2 regions of the Nocardioides sp. LS1 genome follow, and region 2 is predicted to be linked to the other one. Evidence: riboswitches for the same ligand, from Rfam matches in the RefSeq annotation. Region 2 holds a riboswitch; the other holds the start of a gene.
The links. A riboswitch is a leader RNA that binds a small molecule or an ion and turns the genes downstream of it on or off. The one in region 2 is predicted to bind cobalamin.
Positions count from the first base shown of each region.

Region 1 (7,325 bases), 250 kb from region 2:
TCTCGACGACGTCGTCGACGTCGACCCAGCCCCACTCCATCGGATAGGTGAACTCGTCGAGGACGAGCAGGTCGTGGCTCTCCGCGGCGATCCGGCGCTTGACCTCGGCCCAGCCCTCGGCGGCCTCGGCGGCGTGGTCCTCGGCCTCGCCGGTCTTGCGCGACCACGACCAGCCGGCGCCCATCTTGTGCCACTCGACCGAGCCGCCCTCGCCGGTCTCCCGGTGCAGCTCGCCGAGCCGCTCGAGCACGGTCTGCTCGCCGATCCGCCACTTGGCGGACTTCACGAACTGGAAGACGCCGACGTTCCAGCCCTGGTTCCAGCTGCGGATCGCGAGGCCGAAGGCGGCCGTCGACTTCCCCTTGCCGTCGCCGGTGTGGACCATCAGCAGCGGCCGGTTGCGCCGCTGCCGCGTGGTGAGCCCGTCGTCGGGCACGGCGAGTGGTTGTCCCTGGGGCACGACTACCTCCGGTAGCTCTCGTGGTGCACGGCCTCGGCGAGCGGGCGGCGTTCGCGCCAGCCGTGCCGCTCGAGGTCCGGGACCTCCTGCAGGTGGCTGACCGGCCCCAGGCAGAGCCAGGCCACCGGTCGCACCCGCTCGGGGATGCCGAGCAGGTCGCGCAGGAACTCCTCGCGGTAGAACGACACCCAGCCCACGCCCACGCCCTCGGCGGTCGCGGCCAGCCACAGGTTCTGGATCGCGAGGCAGGTGGAGTAGAGCCCGGCGTCGGCGATGGCGTGCCTGCCCAGGACGTGCGGCCCGCCGCGGTCCGGGTCGTAGGTCACGACCACGCCCAGCCCCGACTCGCGGATGCCCTCGACCTTGATCGGGCGGAGGGTCTCGCGCCGGTCGGCGGGCAGCGAGTCGGCGTACACCTCCCGCTCGCCGGCGACGTGGCGAGCGAACTCGTCGCGTGTCCGCGGGTCGCGGACCAGGACGAAGTCCCACGGCTGGCTGTGCCCCACGCTCGGGGCGGCATGGGCCGCGACCAGGAGCCGGTCGAGCACGGCCGGGTCCAGCGGCTCGCCGGTGAACTCCGCGCGCACGTCGCGACGACGGGCGATCACGTCGTACAGGCCGGCGCTCACGCCGCGCGCCCGTCGCGCGCGATCCGGGTCAGCTCCGCGGCGCTGACCTCGGCGACGGGGACGTGCCCCGCGCGGAGGTGCTCGGCGAGCACACCCGCCAGCCCCATCCGCAGCGGCCCGATCTCGCAGTCGATGACGACCGCGTCGACCCCGTCCGCGGCGAGGTGTCGGGCTGCCTCTCGGGAACGTTCGACAGCGTCGCGGCCTGACGTGGCGCGTCCGTCGGTGACCACCACGAGGAGTGGCCGACGACGGGCGTCGCGGACCCGCTCGACGCCCAGGACGCGGGCGGCCTCGAGGAGGCCTTCGGCCAGCGGCGTACGCCCTCCGGCGGGGAGGTCGGCCAACCGCTTCGCCGCGACGTCGACGGAGTGCGTCGGCGGCAGCACGAGCTCGGCGCGGTCGCTGCGGAACGTCACGAGGCCGACCTTGTCGCGGCGCTGGTAGGCGTCGAGCAGCAGCGAGAGGATCGCGGTCTTGACCTGCTCCATCCGCTTGCGCGCGGCCATCGAGCCGGATGCGTCGACGCAGAACAGGACGAGGTTGGCCTCGCGGCCCTCCCGGGTCGCGACGCGCAGGTCGTCGGCGCGGAAGCGCAGGGGGCCGTCGGTCCGGCCGCGGGCCGCCTGGTGCGGCGCGGCCGCCCGGACGGTCTCGAGGAGGTGGACCGGGCCGCGTCCGCCCCGCTCCGACCCGACCCGGCGGCCGTTGTCGGTCCGCGCGCGGCTGCGCCGGCCCGCCTCGCCGGCACCGGTGCCGTGGACGGTGAACAGCCTCGGCCGGTACGTCGCCCCCGCGTCCGCCCGGACGTCATGCGACGTGGCTGCTTCGGCAGCCGGATCGGATGACGTAGCGCCGGGGTCGCCGGGGACGTCATGCGGGGTGGTCTCTCCGGCAGCCGGTTCGGATGACGTCCCGGGATCGTCCGGGCCGCCATCGGGATCGGGCTGCGGGGAATCGGGATCGGGTTCGTCGTCGCCGAGGATCTCATCGAGCAGGTCCTCGTCCAGGCCGGGGGAGTCGAAGGGGTTGCGCCGACGGCGGTGGGGGAGCGAGAGGCGGGCGGCGGCGCGTACGTCGGCCAGGGTGACCTCGGACCGCTCGTGCCAGGCGGCGTGCGCGACCGCGGTGCGGGCCGTGACGAGATCGGCGCGCATCCCGTCGACCTCGAGCGCGGCGCACAGCTCGGCGATCTTCACCAGCATCCCGTCGGACAGCTCGACCTGCCCGACGAGCTTCTGCGCGGCGAGCACCCGGTCGGTCAGGGCGCGCTCGGACTCGGCGTAGCGGGCGCAGAACGCATCGGGGTCCGCGTCGTAGGCCATCCGGCGGCGCACCACCTCGACCCGCTGGACGGGGTCGCGGGGCGCGGCCACCTCGACGGTGAGGCCGAAGCGGTCCAGGAGCTGCGGCCGGAGCTCGCCCTCCTCGGGGTTCATGGTGCCGACGAGCACGAAGCGGGCCGCGTGCGAGACCGAGACGCCGTCGCGCTCCACGGTCGAGCGGCCCATGGCCGCGGCGTCGAGCAGCAGGTCGACGAGGTGGTCGTGCAGCAGGTTGACCTCGTCGACGTAGAGGATGCCGCGGTGTGCCTTGGCCAGGAGGCCGGGCTCGTACTCCGCGTGGCCCTCCGACAGGGCGCGCTCGAGGTGCAGCGAGCCCAGGACCCGGTCCTCGGTGGCGCCGACGGGCAGCTCGACCAGGCGGACCGGGCGGGTCTCGGTGTCGGCGTCGGGGGTGAACGGGCCGTCGGGGGAGAGCGGTTGGCGCTCCCGCGGGTCGCTGGAGAAGCGGTCGCCCGCGATGACGTCGATCGGCGGCAGCACGCCGGCGAGGGCCCGCACGATCGTGGACTTGGCGGTGCCCTTCTCGCCGCGCACGAGGACGCCGCCGACCTCGGGGGAGATCGTGGTGAGGAGGAGGGCCAGGGCCATCTCGTCAGATCCGACGACGGCGCTGAAGGGGTACTGCTGTGGCATGTGAGGCTCCCGCTCGTCCGCCATGGAATGGACGCCGCGAGGCCGGTCTTCGGACTTCCCGGATCGACGCGTTCGCGTCCTCCGGGTCACCGCAGCGGGCCTGTGCCGGACTCTCACCGGCTTCCCAGATTCTCCCCCGGACGGGGGCACCTCGTGGCTGTGCGGCCACGATAGCGTCACCCCCCGTGCAGCCCTCAGCCCCGTCCACGACTGCCCGCGCCGTCACCGTCGTCGGCCTCGGTGCCGGCGGCTGGTCGGACCTCTCCGAGCGCCTCCGTGAACTCGTCGCGGGCGCCGACGTGCTGCTCGGCGGCCGCCGCCACCTCGGCCTGGTCCCGCCCGTCCTCGGCCAGCTCCGGGAGCCCTGGCCGAGCCCGCTGCTGGACGCGCTGCCCGATCTCCTCGAGGAGCACGCCGACCGTCGCGTCGTGGTCCTGGCCTCGGGTGATCCCCTGGTCTCGGGCATCGGTACGACGTTGGTCGAGCTGCTCGGGTCCGACCGGATCGTGGTCGAGCCGGCGCTCTCGTCGGTGGCGCTCGCCCGGGCGCGGATGGGCTGGTCCGCGGAGTCCTCGACGGTCGTCACGATCGTCGGTCGGGACCCGCACGCGGTGCTGCGCGAGCTGGCTCCCGGACGGCGCGTCCTGGTGCTCTCCTCGGACGCGGATTCCCCAGCGGGGTTGGCGAAGCTCCTCGACGTCGCCGGTTTCGGGGAGACCCGGATGACCGTCCTGGGCGATCTCGGGAGCGCCCATGAGTCGCGCTTTTCGGACATCGCCTCGCGGTGGTCCGCGGACGTCCCGGCGCTGCACGTGCTCGCCCTGGAGATGGCGGGTTCCGGACACGTCTCCTGGGTGCCCGGGCTGCCCGACGAGGCGTTCGAGCACGACGGCCAGCTGACCAAGCGCGACCTGCGGGCGAGCGCCCTGGCGCGGCTGGCGCCGTGTCCCGGGCAGCTGCTCTGGGACGTCGGCGCCGGTGCCGGCTCGGTGGGCATCGAGTGGATGCGGGCGCACCCGACGTGCCGGGCGCTCGCGATCGAGGCGGACCCCCAGCGGGCCGAGCGGATCGGCCGCAACGCCGAGCGGCTGGGCGTCCCTGCCCTCGACGTCGTCGCTGGCCGTGCGCCCGATTCGCTGGTGGGCCGCACCAAACCGGACGCGGTCTTCGTCGGTGGTGGCGCGACGGCGCCCGGCCTCGTCGGCTACTGCGTGAGCTCGCTGAGAGCCGGCGGTCGGCTCGTCGTCCACGGCGTGACGGTGGAGACCGAGGGACTGCTCGCCCGGATGCATGCCAGCCACGGCGGTGAGTTGACCCGGCACGCCGTCGAGACGGCCGCGCCGATCGGCTCCTTCACAGGCTGGACGCCGGCCCGCACCGTCACCCAGTGGGCCTGGACGAAGGAGCCCGTATGACCGTCCACTTCGTCGGCGCCGGACCGGGCGCGGCCGACCTGATCACGCTGCGGGCCGCCACGATGCTCGCGCGGGCCGACGTGGTGCTCTACCCCGGCACCTACCTCGACGCCGAGGTCCTCGGGCACTGCCGCGAGGACGCCCGGCTGGTCGACACCCAGCACCTCGACCTGGACCGGATCACCGCGGACCTGGTGCACGCGCACGACGCCGGGCACGACGTCGTACGCCTCACGTCTGGTGACCCCTCGCTCTACTCCGCCGTCTCCGAGCAGACGCGGCGGCTGGACGCCGCGGGGGTGCCGTGGGACGTGACGCCCGGGGTGCCGGCGTACGCCGCTGCGGCCGCCGCCGTGGGCCGCGAGCTCACGGTCCCGTTGGTCAGCCAGTCGGTGGTGCTCACCCGTGCCCAGGCCCGCTCGACCGCGATGCCGGAGAGCGAGTCGCTGGCGGCGTTCGCGGCCACGCGCGCCACGCTCTGCCTGCACCTCGCGATCACACGGACGCGGGAGGTGATGGCGGAGCTGGCGGGGGTGTACGGCGCGGACTGTCCGGTCGTGGTCGTCTCGCGCGCGACCCAGCCCGGGGAGCTGGTCCTGCGCGGCACCGTCGCCGACATCGCCGACCAGGTCGAGGCGGCCGGCCTGCGCCAGGCCGCCGTGATCCTGGTCGGCCGGGCTCTGGACCCGTCCGGTGGCGGCGAGTCGTTCCTCTACTCCGCCGACCGGACCCGTCGCTAGTCGGCGAACCGCGCCGTCCACACCCGCCCGCTCGCCGAGACGCGGGTGCCGCGCGACCCCACGAGGAGCAGGCACTTCATGTCGATCGTGGTCGCGTCCAGGGCCGCGAGCGTGGTGACGTGCAGCGACTCCTCGGCCCGGCCGATGTCGCGGCCGACGACCACGACTGTGTCGGCCGGCAGGTGCTCGAGCAGGATCTTCTGCGCCCGCACCACCTGCTCGGTCCGCGACCGCGAGGCCGGGTTGTAGATCGCGAGCACCAGGTCGGCCTCGGCGATCGCGCGCAGTCGCTTCTCGACCAGCGACCAGGGCTTGAGGCGGTCCGAGAGGCTGAGGACGGCGAAGTCGCCGCCGATCGGCGCTCCGGCCCGGGCCGCGACCGCCTGCACGGCGCTGACGCCGGGCAGCACCCGCACGGCGACGCCGTCGTACGCCGGGTCCTCCGCGGCCTCGAACACCGCCGACGCCATCCCGAACACGCCCGCGTCGCCACCGGAGACGACCGCGACCCGCTCGCCGGCCCGGGCCAGGTCCAGGGCGAACCGCGCCCGGTCGACCTCCACGCTGTTGCCCGACGCGTGCCGGGTCAGGCCCTCACGCTGCGGCACCCGGTTGACGTACGGCGCATACCCCACCACGTGGTCGACCTCCGCCAGCGCGGCCGTCACCTCGGGTGTCACCCACTCATCCGGCCCCGGCCCCAGCCCGACCACGACCAGCTCCGTCGGCGGCCGATCCACGTGCCGTTTGGTCCCCAACGGCATGTTTTCGGCGCCGGAACCTGCCGTTGGGGACCCAACGGCACGCCGGCCGGGCCCCCGGAGCGAGTCGCCGGGGACCACGATCAGCGAGAAGTACGGCACCGAGTCGGGGTCGACGTCGGCGACGGGCAGCCACCGTTCCGCCTCCATCGAGGCCCGCTCGACGTAGAATGCACCCTCGAGCCGGCCGGCGGCGGTGAGCGCACGGCGTACGGCGGGGAACGTCCGGCCGAGCTTCATGATGATCGCGCCGTCGGTGTCGGCGAGTCGCCGGGCCAGCTCGGGCTCGGGAAGCGTGCCGGGCAGGATCGTGAGCACGTCGGTCTGCCGCACGAGCGGCGAGGCCACGGCGGCCGTCGCGGCCGCGAACGCCGGGACGCCGGGCACCACCTCGGTGGGGAACCGCTCGGACAGCCGGTCGTGCATGTACATGTAGGAGCCGTAGAAGAGCGGGTCGCCCTCGGCCAGCAGCACCACGGTCCGGCCGGCCGCCAGGTGCGCGGCCAACCGCGTCGCCGAGGACTCGTAGAACTCAGCCATCGCTCCGGCGTACCCACCCGGGTGTGCCGTCGTCCCGGTCGTGACGGGATACCGGAGCTCCTCCTCGACGGCCCCCGGTGGGATGAGCGACGCCGCGATCCGCCGCGCGTTCGACTGCTTGCCGACGCCGGCGTGGTAGGCCACGACGTCGGCGGACCCGATCAGCCGGGCGGCCTTGAGGGTGATCAGCTCGGGGTCGCCGGGGCCGAGCCCGACGCCGTAGAAGTGGCCGGTCATTCCTGCTCCTGGGCGAGGGCGTTGAGGGCGGAGGCGGTCATCGCGGAGCCGCCGCGGCGGCCGCGCACGGTGACGTACGGGATGTCGATGCCGTAGTCGTCCGCGAGCGCGGCCAGCGCCTCCTTGGACTCGGCCGCGCCGATGAAGCCCACCGGGCAGCCGACGATCGCGGCCGGCCGCGGCGCCCCCGCGACGAGCATCTCGAGCAGGTGGAACAACGCGGTAGGGGCGTTGCCGATCGCGACGACCGAGCCCGCCAGCCACGGCTCCCACAGCGACACCGCCGCCGCCGAGCGCGTCGTTCCCCACGAGCGGGCCAGGGAAGGCACCCGTTCGTCGCGCAGCAGGCAGAGCACCTCGTTGTCGCGCGGCAGCCTGGCCCGGGTCACGCCCGAGGCCACCATGTGCGCGTCGGTCAGGATCGGGGCGCCCGCGAGCAGCGCCGCCCGGGCCGCGGCCACGAGCCGGGGATGCACGACGAGGGCCTCGACCAGGTCCACCTGACCGGTCCCGTGCACCATCCGCACGGCCAGCTTCTCGGCGTCCGCGGGCAGGTGGTCGAAC
Region 1 is NZ_BIFF01000001.1:14,613-21,937, forward strand. Features, by position in the region: gene cobO (cob(I)yrinic acid a,c-diamide adenosyltransferase) at 1-460, opposite strand, end outside; gene bluB (5,6-dimethylbenzimidazole synthase) at 463-1,089, opposite strand; gene EJF31_RS00075 (VWA domain-containing protein) at 1,086-3,068, opposite strand; cobalamin riboswitch at 3,091-3,237, opposite strand; gene cbiE (precorrin-6y C5,15-methyltransferase (decarboxylating) subunit CbiE) at 3,254-4,483, shown strand; gene cobM (precorrin-4 C(11)-methyltransferase) at 4,480-5,223, shown strand; gene EJF31_RS00090 (precorrin-2 C(20)-methyltransferase) at 5,220-6,761, opposite strand; gene EJF31_RS00095 (precorrin-8X methylmutase) at 6,758-7,325, opposite strand, start outside.
Region 1: linked by a shared signal. The riboswitch ahead of EJF31_RS00075 (VWA domain-containing protein) and the one ahead of EJF31_RS01280 (ribonucleoside-diphosphate reductase subunit alpha) in region 2 are both predicted to bind cobalamin.

Region 2 (7,325 bases):
GCGTGGCGCAGCTTCGGGGCGCTCGACGCCAAGCAGGGCTCGGTCCGGGCCTGGCTGTTCACGGTGGCGCGCAACATCGTCATCGACGAGTGGCGCACCCGCAGGACCCGGACCGAGACCGTCGTCGCCGAGCCCCCCGAGCCGGGGGACCCCGTCGACGACACCGACCAGCTGCTGCTCTCGTGGATGGTCGCCGACGCGCTCGACCGGCTCTCGACGGAGCACCGGGCGGTGATCCTCGAGTGCTACTTCCGCGGCCTGCCGGTGGCCGAGGCCGCACGTCGGCTCGGCGTGCCACCCGGCACGGTCAAGTCACGCACGCACTACGCGCTCAAGGCACTGAGGCTCGCACTGGAGGAGATGGGGGTGGAGACATGAGCTGTGGATTCACCGGCCTGGACGGCTCCTACGTCCTCGGCGCCCTCGACCCCGCCGAGGCCCGGGAGTTCGAGGCGCACCTCCCCGGCTGCGCCGCGTGCACTGCCGCCGTCCGCGAGCTCGCCGGCATGCCCGCCCTGCTCGCCCTCGTCGATGCCGACGTGCTCGAGCGCCCGCCGCCACCGCTGCCCGAGACCCTGCTGCCCGCGCTGGTGGCGGCCGCCCGCAGCTCCCAGCGCCGGCGTACGGCGATCGTCGCGCTGCTCGGCGCGGCCGCCGCGGCCGTGGTCGCGGTCGTGCTCGTCATGGCCGGCGCGGTGGGGGACCGGGGCACCCCCGAGGCGGTGCCGACCGGCGAGCCGTCGGCGGCGGTGACCCGCACGATGACCCCGGTCGGCTACGAGCCCCTGCACGCCTCGGTCGGACTGACTCCGGTCGCGTGGGGCACCCGGCTGGACCTGGAGTGCACCTACGAGTCGCTCCCGGACCCGGACACCCGGCCGGGGAGCTACGTGCTCGTGGTCCGCACGCGCGACGGCCACGTCGAGCAGGTCGCCACGTGGCAGGCCCTGCCCGGCCGGACCATGCACCTGACCGGGGCCACGGCCGCGACGCCGGACCAGATCGTGTCGGTCGAGATGCGCACCAGGTCCGGTGCCCCGGTCCTGAGGCTGGTCCTGTGACCCGCCCCGACACGTCACCCCGACCCGACACGACCCCAGGAGGTGGGCGATGAGCCCCCAGGACAGCACCGAACCCACCAGCGGTCCCTCGCGCCGCACCCTCCTGGTTGCCGGCGCCGGCACGGCCCTGGGCGTCACGGTGGTGGCCGGCTGCGGCGGTGGGTCCGGCACCGCCACGGACACCCCCACGCCGTCCGGGGGCGGGAGCGCCGGCCTCGCCAAGGTCAGCGACGTGCCGGTCGGCGGTGCGGTCTCGGCCCAGACCGCCGACGGCAAGCCGGTCATCGTCGCCCAGCCGAAGGCCGGCGACATCGTGGCCTTCTCCGCGATCTGCACCCACATGGGCTGCACGGTCGCCCCGCAGGGCAGCATCCTCAAGTGCCCCTGCCACGGGTCGACCTACGACCTGGCCACCGGCGACAACACGGGCGGCCCGGCGCCGTCGCCGCTGGCGAAGATCGACGTCCTGGTCAAGGGCGGGGAGGTCGTCCAGGCCTGACCTCCCCACCCCGACCTGCGCCCGCCTAGAAGTCGTCGTCGAAGACGACCGACCCGGTCACGCCCATCTGGTAGGCCGAGACCCTGCGCTCGAAGAAGTTCGAGAGCTCCTGGACGTCCTGCAGCTCCATGAAGGCCAGCGGGTTGCGGGAGCCGTAGATCTGCGGGAGCCCGAGCCGCTCCATCCGCCGGTCGGCGACGAACTGGAGGTACTCCCGCATGTCCGCCACCGACAGCCCGGCCACGCCCTGCCCCAGGAGGTCCTCGGCGAACTGGGCCTCGGCGTCGACGGCCTCGACCAGCATCTGCCGGACGTCCGCGGCCAGCTGCTCGTCGAACAGGTCCGGCTCCTCCTGCCGCACGGTGTCGACCACGTCGAAGGCGAACGCCATGTGCATCGACTCGTCGCGGAAGACCCAGTTGGTGCCGGAGGCGAGCCCGTTGAGCAGGCCCCGCGAACGCAGGAAGTAGACGTAGGCGAAGGCGCCGTAGAAGAACAGCCCCTCGATGCAGGCCGCGAAGCAGATCACGTTCAGCAGGAAGGCACGACGGTGCTCCCTGGTGGTCAGGGCGTCGAGCTCGAAGACCTTGTCGATCCACGTGAAGCAGAAGTCGGCCTTGTTCCGGATCGAGGGGATGTTGTCGACGGCGGCGAAGGCCTCGTGCCGCTCGGCCTCGTCGGGCACGTAGGTGTCGAGCAGCGTGAGGTAGAACTGCACGTGCACCGCCTCCTCGAAGAGCTGCCGGCTCAGGTAGAGCCGGGCCTCCGGTGAGTTGATGTGCTGGTAGAGGTTGAGCACCAGGTTGTTCGCCACGATCGTGTCGCCGGTCGCGAAGAACGCCACGAGGCGCGAGACCAGGTGCCGCTCGGCCGCGGACAGCTTCGCGAGGTCCTTGAGGTCGGTGTGCAGGTCGACCTCCTCGACGGTCCAGTTGTTCTTGATGCCGTCGCGGTAGCGCTCGTAGAAGTGCGGGTAGCGCATCGGCCGGAGGGTGAGGTTCATCCCCGGGTCGAGCAGCATCCGGGTCGGACGCGAGTCGGTCGCGGTGCTGGCCTGGGTGTTCTGGTCGGTGGTCACTGGCACGCCTCGCAGCTCTCGGGGTTCTCCAGGGAGCAGGCGAGCGCCGCCTCGTCCCGGACGGGTTCGGTCACGGACACGGTCGCCTGCTGGATCCGGGTGGCCGGTCGCGACCGCAGGTAGTACGTCGTCTTCAGCCCGGACTTCCAGGCGTGGCTGTACATCGAGGAGAGCTTCCCGATGGTCGGCGACGCCAGGAAGAGGTTGAGTGACTGGCTCTGGTCGATGTACGCCGACCGTGCGGCCGCCATGTCGATCAGCGCGCGCTGGGGGAGCTCCCACGCCGTGCGGAACAGCACCCGCACGTCCTCGGGCAGGGACGCGATGCCCTGCACCGAGCCCTCGGCGCGCTTGATCGCCTCGCGGTTCTCGGGCGTCCACAACCCGTGCGCCTTGAGCTCGTGCACGAGGGCGGAGTTGACCTGGAGGAACTCTCCCGAGAGCGTCTCGCGCTTGAACAGGTTGGACACCTGGGGCTCGATGCACTCGTAGCACCCGGCGATCGAGGCGATCGTGGCGGTCGGTGCGATCGCGATCAGCAGGGAGTTCCGCAGGCCGTGCGCGGCGATCCGCGCCCGCACGGCGTCCCACCGCTCCGTCTGGGCCGGCGTCGCGTCCCAGAAGTCCGGCTGCAGCCTGCCCTGCGCGGCGCGGGTCCGGTCGAAGGTCGGGTGCGGACCGTGGCGCTCGGCCAGCTCCGAGGAGACCTCCAGCGCGGTCAGGTAGACCTCCTCCTGGATCCGGGTCGACAGCTCCAGAGCCTCGGGCGAGTCGAAGGGCAGCCGCAGCGCGAAGAAGACGTCCTGCAGGCCCATCAGGCCGAGCCCGATCGGCCGCCACTGCGGGTTGGAGGCCGCCGCCTCGGCGCTGGGGTAGTAGTTCACGTCGATGACACGGTCGAGCAGCGGCACCGCCGTACGCACCGTGGCGCGGAGCTTGTCCCAGTCGACGCCTGTCGGGACCAGGTGCTGGGCCAGGTTGATCGAGCCCAGGTTGCAGACGGCCGTCTCGGAGTCCGAGGAGACCTCGATGATCTCGGTGCACAGGTTGGACAGGTGCACCACGGGCTGGCCGGGGGCCTGGTCGTCCGAGGTCTGGTTGCAGGTGCGGTTGGCGGCGTCCTTGAACGTCATCCAGCCGTTGCCGGTCTGCGCCAGCGTGCGCATCATCTTGGCGTAGAGGTCGCGCGCCTTCAGGGTGCGCACGACGTTGCCCTCCGCCTCGGCGCGCCGGTAGGCCGCGTCGAAGGCGTCGCCCCACAGGTCCACGAGCTCGGGCACCTGGTCGGGATCGATGAGCGACCAGTCCTCGTCGGCCTCGACGCGGCGCATGAACTCGTCGGGGATCCAGTTCGCCAGGTTGAGGTTGTGCGTACGTCGCGCGTCCTCGCCCGTGTTGTCGCGCAGCTCCAGGAACTCCTCGACGTCGGGGTGCCACGGCTCGAGGTAGACGCACGCGGCGCCCTTGCGGCGACCTCCCTGGTTGACCGCGGCCACCGACGCGTCGAGCGTGCGCAGGAATGGCACGATCCCGTTGGACTGACCGTTGGTGCCGCGGATCAGCGCCCCTCGGCCGCGGACGCGCGAGAAGCCGATGCCGATCCCGCCGGCGAACTTCGACAGCTTGGCGACCTGGCCGTAGCGCGAGTAGATCGAGTCGAGGTCGTCGCGGGGGGAGTCCACGAGGTAGCACGACGACATCTGGGTGTGCCGGGTGCCGGAGTTGAACAACGTCGGGCTGCTCGGCAGGTAGGCCAGGCTCGACATCAGCCGGTAGAAGCCGATCGCCTCGGCCGGCGACTCCGACAGGCCGCAGGCCACGCGCAGCAGGAAGTACTGCGGGGTCTCGACCACCTGGCGCGTCCTGGGGTGCCGCAGCAGGTAGCGGTCGTAGACCGTGCGCAGCCCGAAGTACTCGAAGCGGCGGTCGGCGCCCTCATCGATCGCGAAGTCGAGCTTGCGGGCGTTGTCCTTGACGAACCGTGCGGTCTCGTCGCCGATCAGTCCCTCGGCGTGGCCGAGGCCGACCGACTGGCTGAAGGAGGCGATGCCCTGGTTGCGGACCTCCTTCTCGATGTAGCCGGCCAGCAGCCGCCCGGCCAGCCGGGAGTACTGCGGCTCCTCGCTGATCATCTCGGCGGCCGTCTGGATCGACAGGCGGTCCAGCTCGGCGGTCGTGGCGCCGTCGTAGAGGCCCGAGATGGTCTTGGTGGCGACCCGCATCGGGTCCACGTCGGCCAGGTCGTCGGCCACGCGCTCGACGGCGCGGACGATCTTGTTGACGTCGACGGACTCGCTGTCCCCGTTGCGCTTGCGCACCTGCATCGTCGTGCGGCGTGCTTCGTGGGCGGGGGCTGGTGGTGCTGTTTCGGTGACCGTCATTCTCTCTCCTCGCGAGCTCGGTCCGGGACCGGCCAGATGTGCGAGGGGGTGACGACGCCGGCGCGTCGTTCGAGAGCACGCCGTGGAGCCGTCAGCCGTCCCACGCGGCATCGGACCACTGCACCCGGCGGGTGCAGTGCGCTGGCAGGTCTTCGGACTCATGGGCTCGCCGCGCCCGATCACTCGGACTCGACCCCTACTGGACGTCGCTTCCCAGGTCCCGTGAGGGCGACCCAGTGCTTGGTGACGTCGTTCGTTCCCACTCACCGCTGCGGGGCAGTCCCGGTCTCTCACCGGGTTCCCTGTTGCCTCGACGTTCCTGGAGGGAGCGCCGAACCAGCTGCGTGCGCCACCATATGTGGGGCCGGAGGAAATCTCCGGGACTAGATGTTGTGTCGGCGTGTTGCGGTCGCCCTCAGTCGACCCGGACGAACGGCGGGATCCGGTAGGCGCCGTCCAGCGCCGCCTTCTCGGGCAGGTAGAGCCGCAGGATCAGGTGGAAGTCACCGGCCGGCGCGGGCAGCCAGTTGGCCCGGGCCTTCGCGCTGCGCGGCTTCGCGTGCTGCACGAAGATCGTCAGCGAGCCGTCCGCGTTGCGGCGCAGTCCCCGGTCGCGGTCGCCGACGGAGTAGCGGTCGATCTGGTTGTCGTAGAGGAAGTTGTCCTGGCGGTACATCGTCAGCGACCAGAACGCGCGGACCGGCGGCAGCTGCCCCTGCGGGAACGTGATCGTGTAGCGATGACCGCCGTTCAGCGCGCGCCCGTGGCCGTCGGTGTAGCTCGTGGGGTAGGTCGCGATCCGCGGCACGTTGGCGCCGAGCAGGTCGGTGGCGATGACCGCGCGCCCGAGGTACTGCCGGCCGAAGTCGCCGATCCACGGGTCGGTCATCACGCTCCACCCGCGGTTGCCCGCCGAGGTGGTGGCGCGGTAGCGGTCCGCAGCGCCCGCGATGAGTCGTACGGCGGCCCGGGTGCCCGCACGGACCGCGCGGTTCTGCGGGGTGTCCTCCCCGGAGCCCGGCGGGTCGCCCACCGCGTTGGCCGAGTCGGCGGCCAGCACGGCCCCCGGCGTGGTGTCGGGCTGCTGGACCCCGGCCGGGGCCAGCGCGTCGAGGACGCAGCGCTGCGAGGACGGGGGCGGGTCGATCGTCGTCTCCTGGTTGAGCGCGGCGACGAAGTCGGTGCCCTGCGGGGTCGCGGGCTTCGGGGGCCGGGGAGGAGGGTTGTCGAAGACGACGGACTTGCCGCGTGCGCCCTGCCGCCAGGCCTCCAGCGGGGTGGCGGTGTACTTCTCGAGCAGCGGCTTGACCCGCTGCATGTCGGCGGCGTCGTCGACCAGCGTCCGGCCCAGCAGCCACATCGTGTTGGTCGGGCTGTGCACCAGGTGCACCCCCTCCGGCACGTCACCGGTCCAGCCGGGCGGCACGAAGAGGTAGGAGCCGGCCTCCGTGCCGGTGGCACCCGACCCCACGTAGGTGAACGAGTTCGTCCAGGCGTCCATGAACTGGAACGTGTAGAAGCGACCGTCCGTGTCGGGCACGTCGATGACGAGCGGCCCCTGGGTCAGGCTCAGCCAGCCCACCGTGTAGGCCGTGTCGACGTTGGGGGAGACCACGCTGCGGGTCTCCGGCGTGCTCAGTGACGCGACGCTGACCAGCGTGTTGCGGAAGCGGAACTGGCGGACCGTGTCGTGCAGGTCGACCAGCGGCAGACCGTAGACGTAGCCGGCCTCGGCCGCGGCGAAGGTGCGGGCAGCCGCGAGCCGTTGCGTCGCCGAGGTGCCGGCCAGGTGGTCGGCGTACGCCCAGGCGTCGCGCTGGACCCGTGGCTCGAGACCGGTGAGGCCGGGAGCCGAGGCGCCGTACACGCAGTCGGGCAGCAGGTCGGGACGTGTCGCCCCGGCGGCGAGGGCGCCGGGCTGGCCGGCCACCACGGCCGAGGCCAGCGTCGAGGCCAGTGATGCGGTGAGCACCACGAGGGCGGCGCCCAGGCGGGTGCGGACGTGGCGGGGGCGTCGGTCTGCGGAGGTCATGTCCGGCCCAACGGGCAATTCCCTACCAAGTTACTAGGGATTGGGCGAGAGGTGGGTCACCCCGTTACCCCTGGTCGGGGTCCGTGCCACCCTCGCCGGTGATCTCGTCGGGGCAGGCCGTGCCGCGGTGCAGCTGGTAGGGCGCGGCGATCCGGTAGGTCCCGGCGTGCGGGGCGTAGAGCACGGTCCAGTCGTCGGGCGTCTGGCCCTCGACGGCGACCGGCTGCACCTCGTGGCTGAGGCACCCCTCGACGTTGACCGGCGCCGCGTCGGG
Region 2 is NZ_BIFF01000001.1:263,231-270,555, forward strand. Features, by position in the region: gene EJF31_RS01260 (sigma-70 family RNA polymerase sigma factor) at 1-378, shown strand, start outside; gene EJF31_RS01265 (anti-sigma factor) at 375-1,061, shown strand; gene EJF31_RS01270 (Rieske (2Fe-2S) protein) at 1,111-1,560, shown strand; gene EJF31_RS01275 (ribonucleotide-diphosphate reductase subunit beta) at 1,586-2,638, opposite strand; gene EJF31_RS01280 (ribonucleoside-diphosphate reductase subunit alpha) at 2,635-5,019, opposite strand; cobalamin riboswitch at 5,145-5,375, opposite strand; gene EJF31_RS01285 (DUF1254 domain-containing protein) at 5,435-7,051, opposite strand; gene EJF31_RS01290 (MFS transporter) at 7,116-7,325, opposite strand, start outside.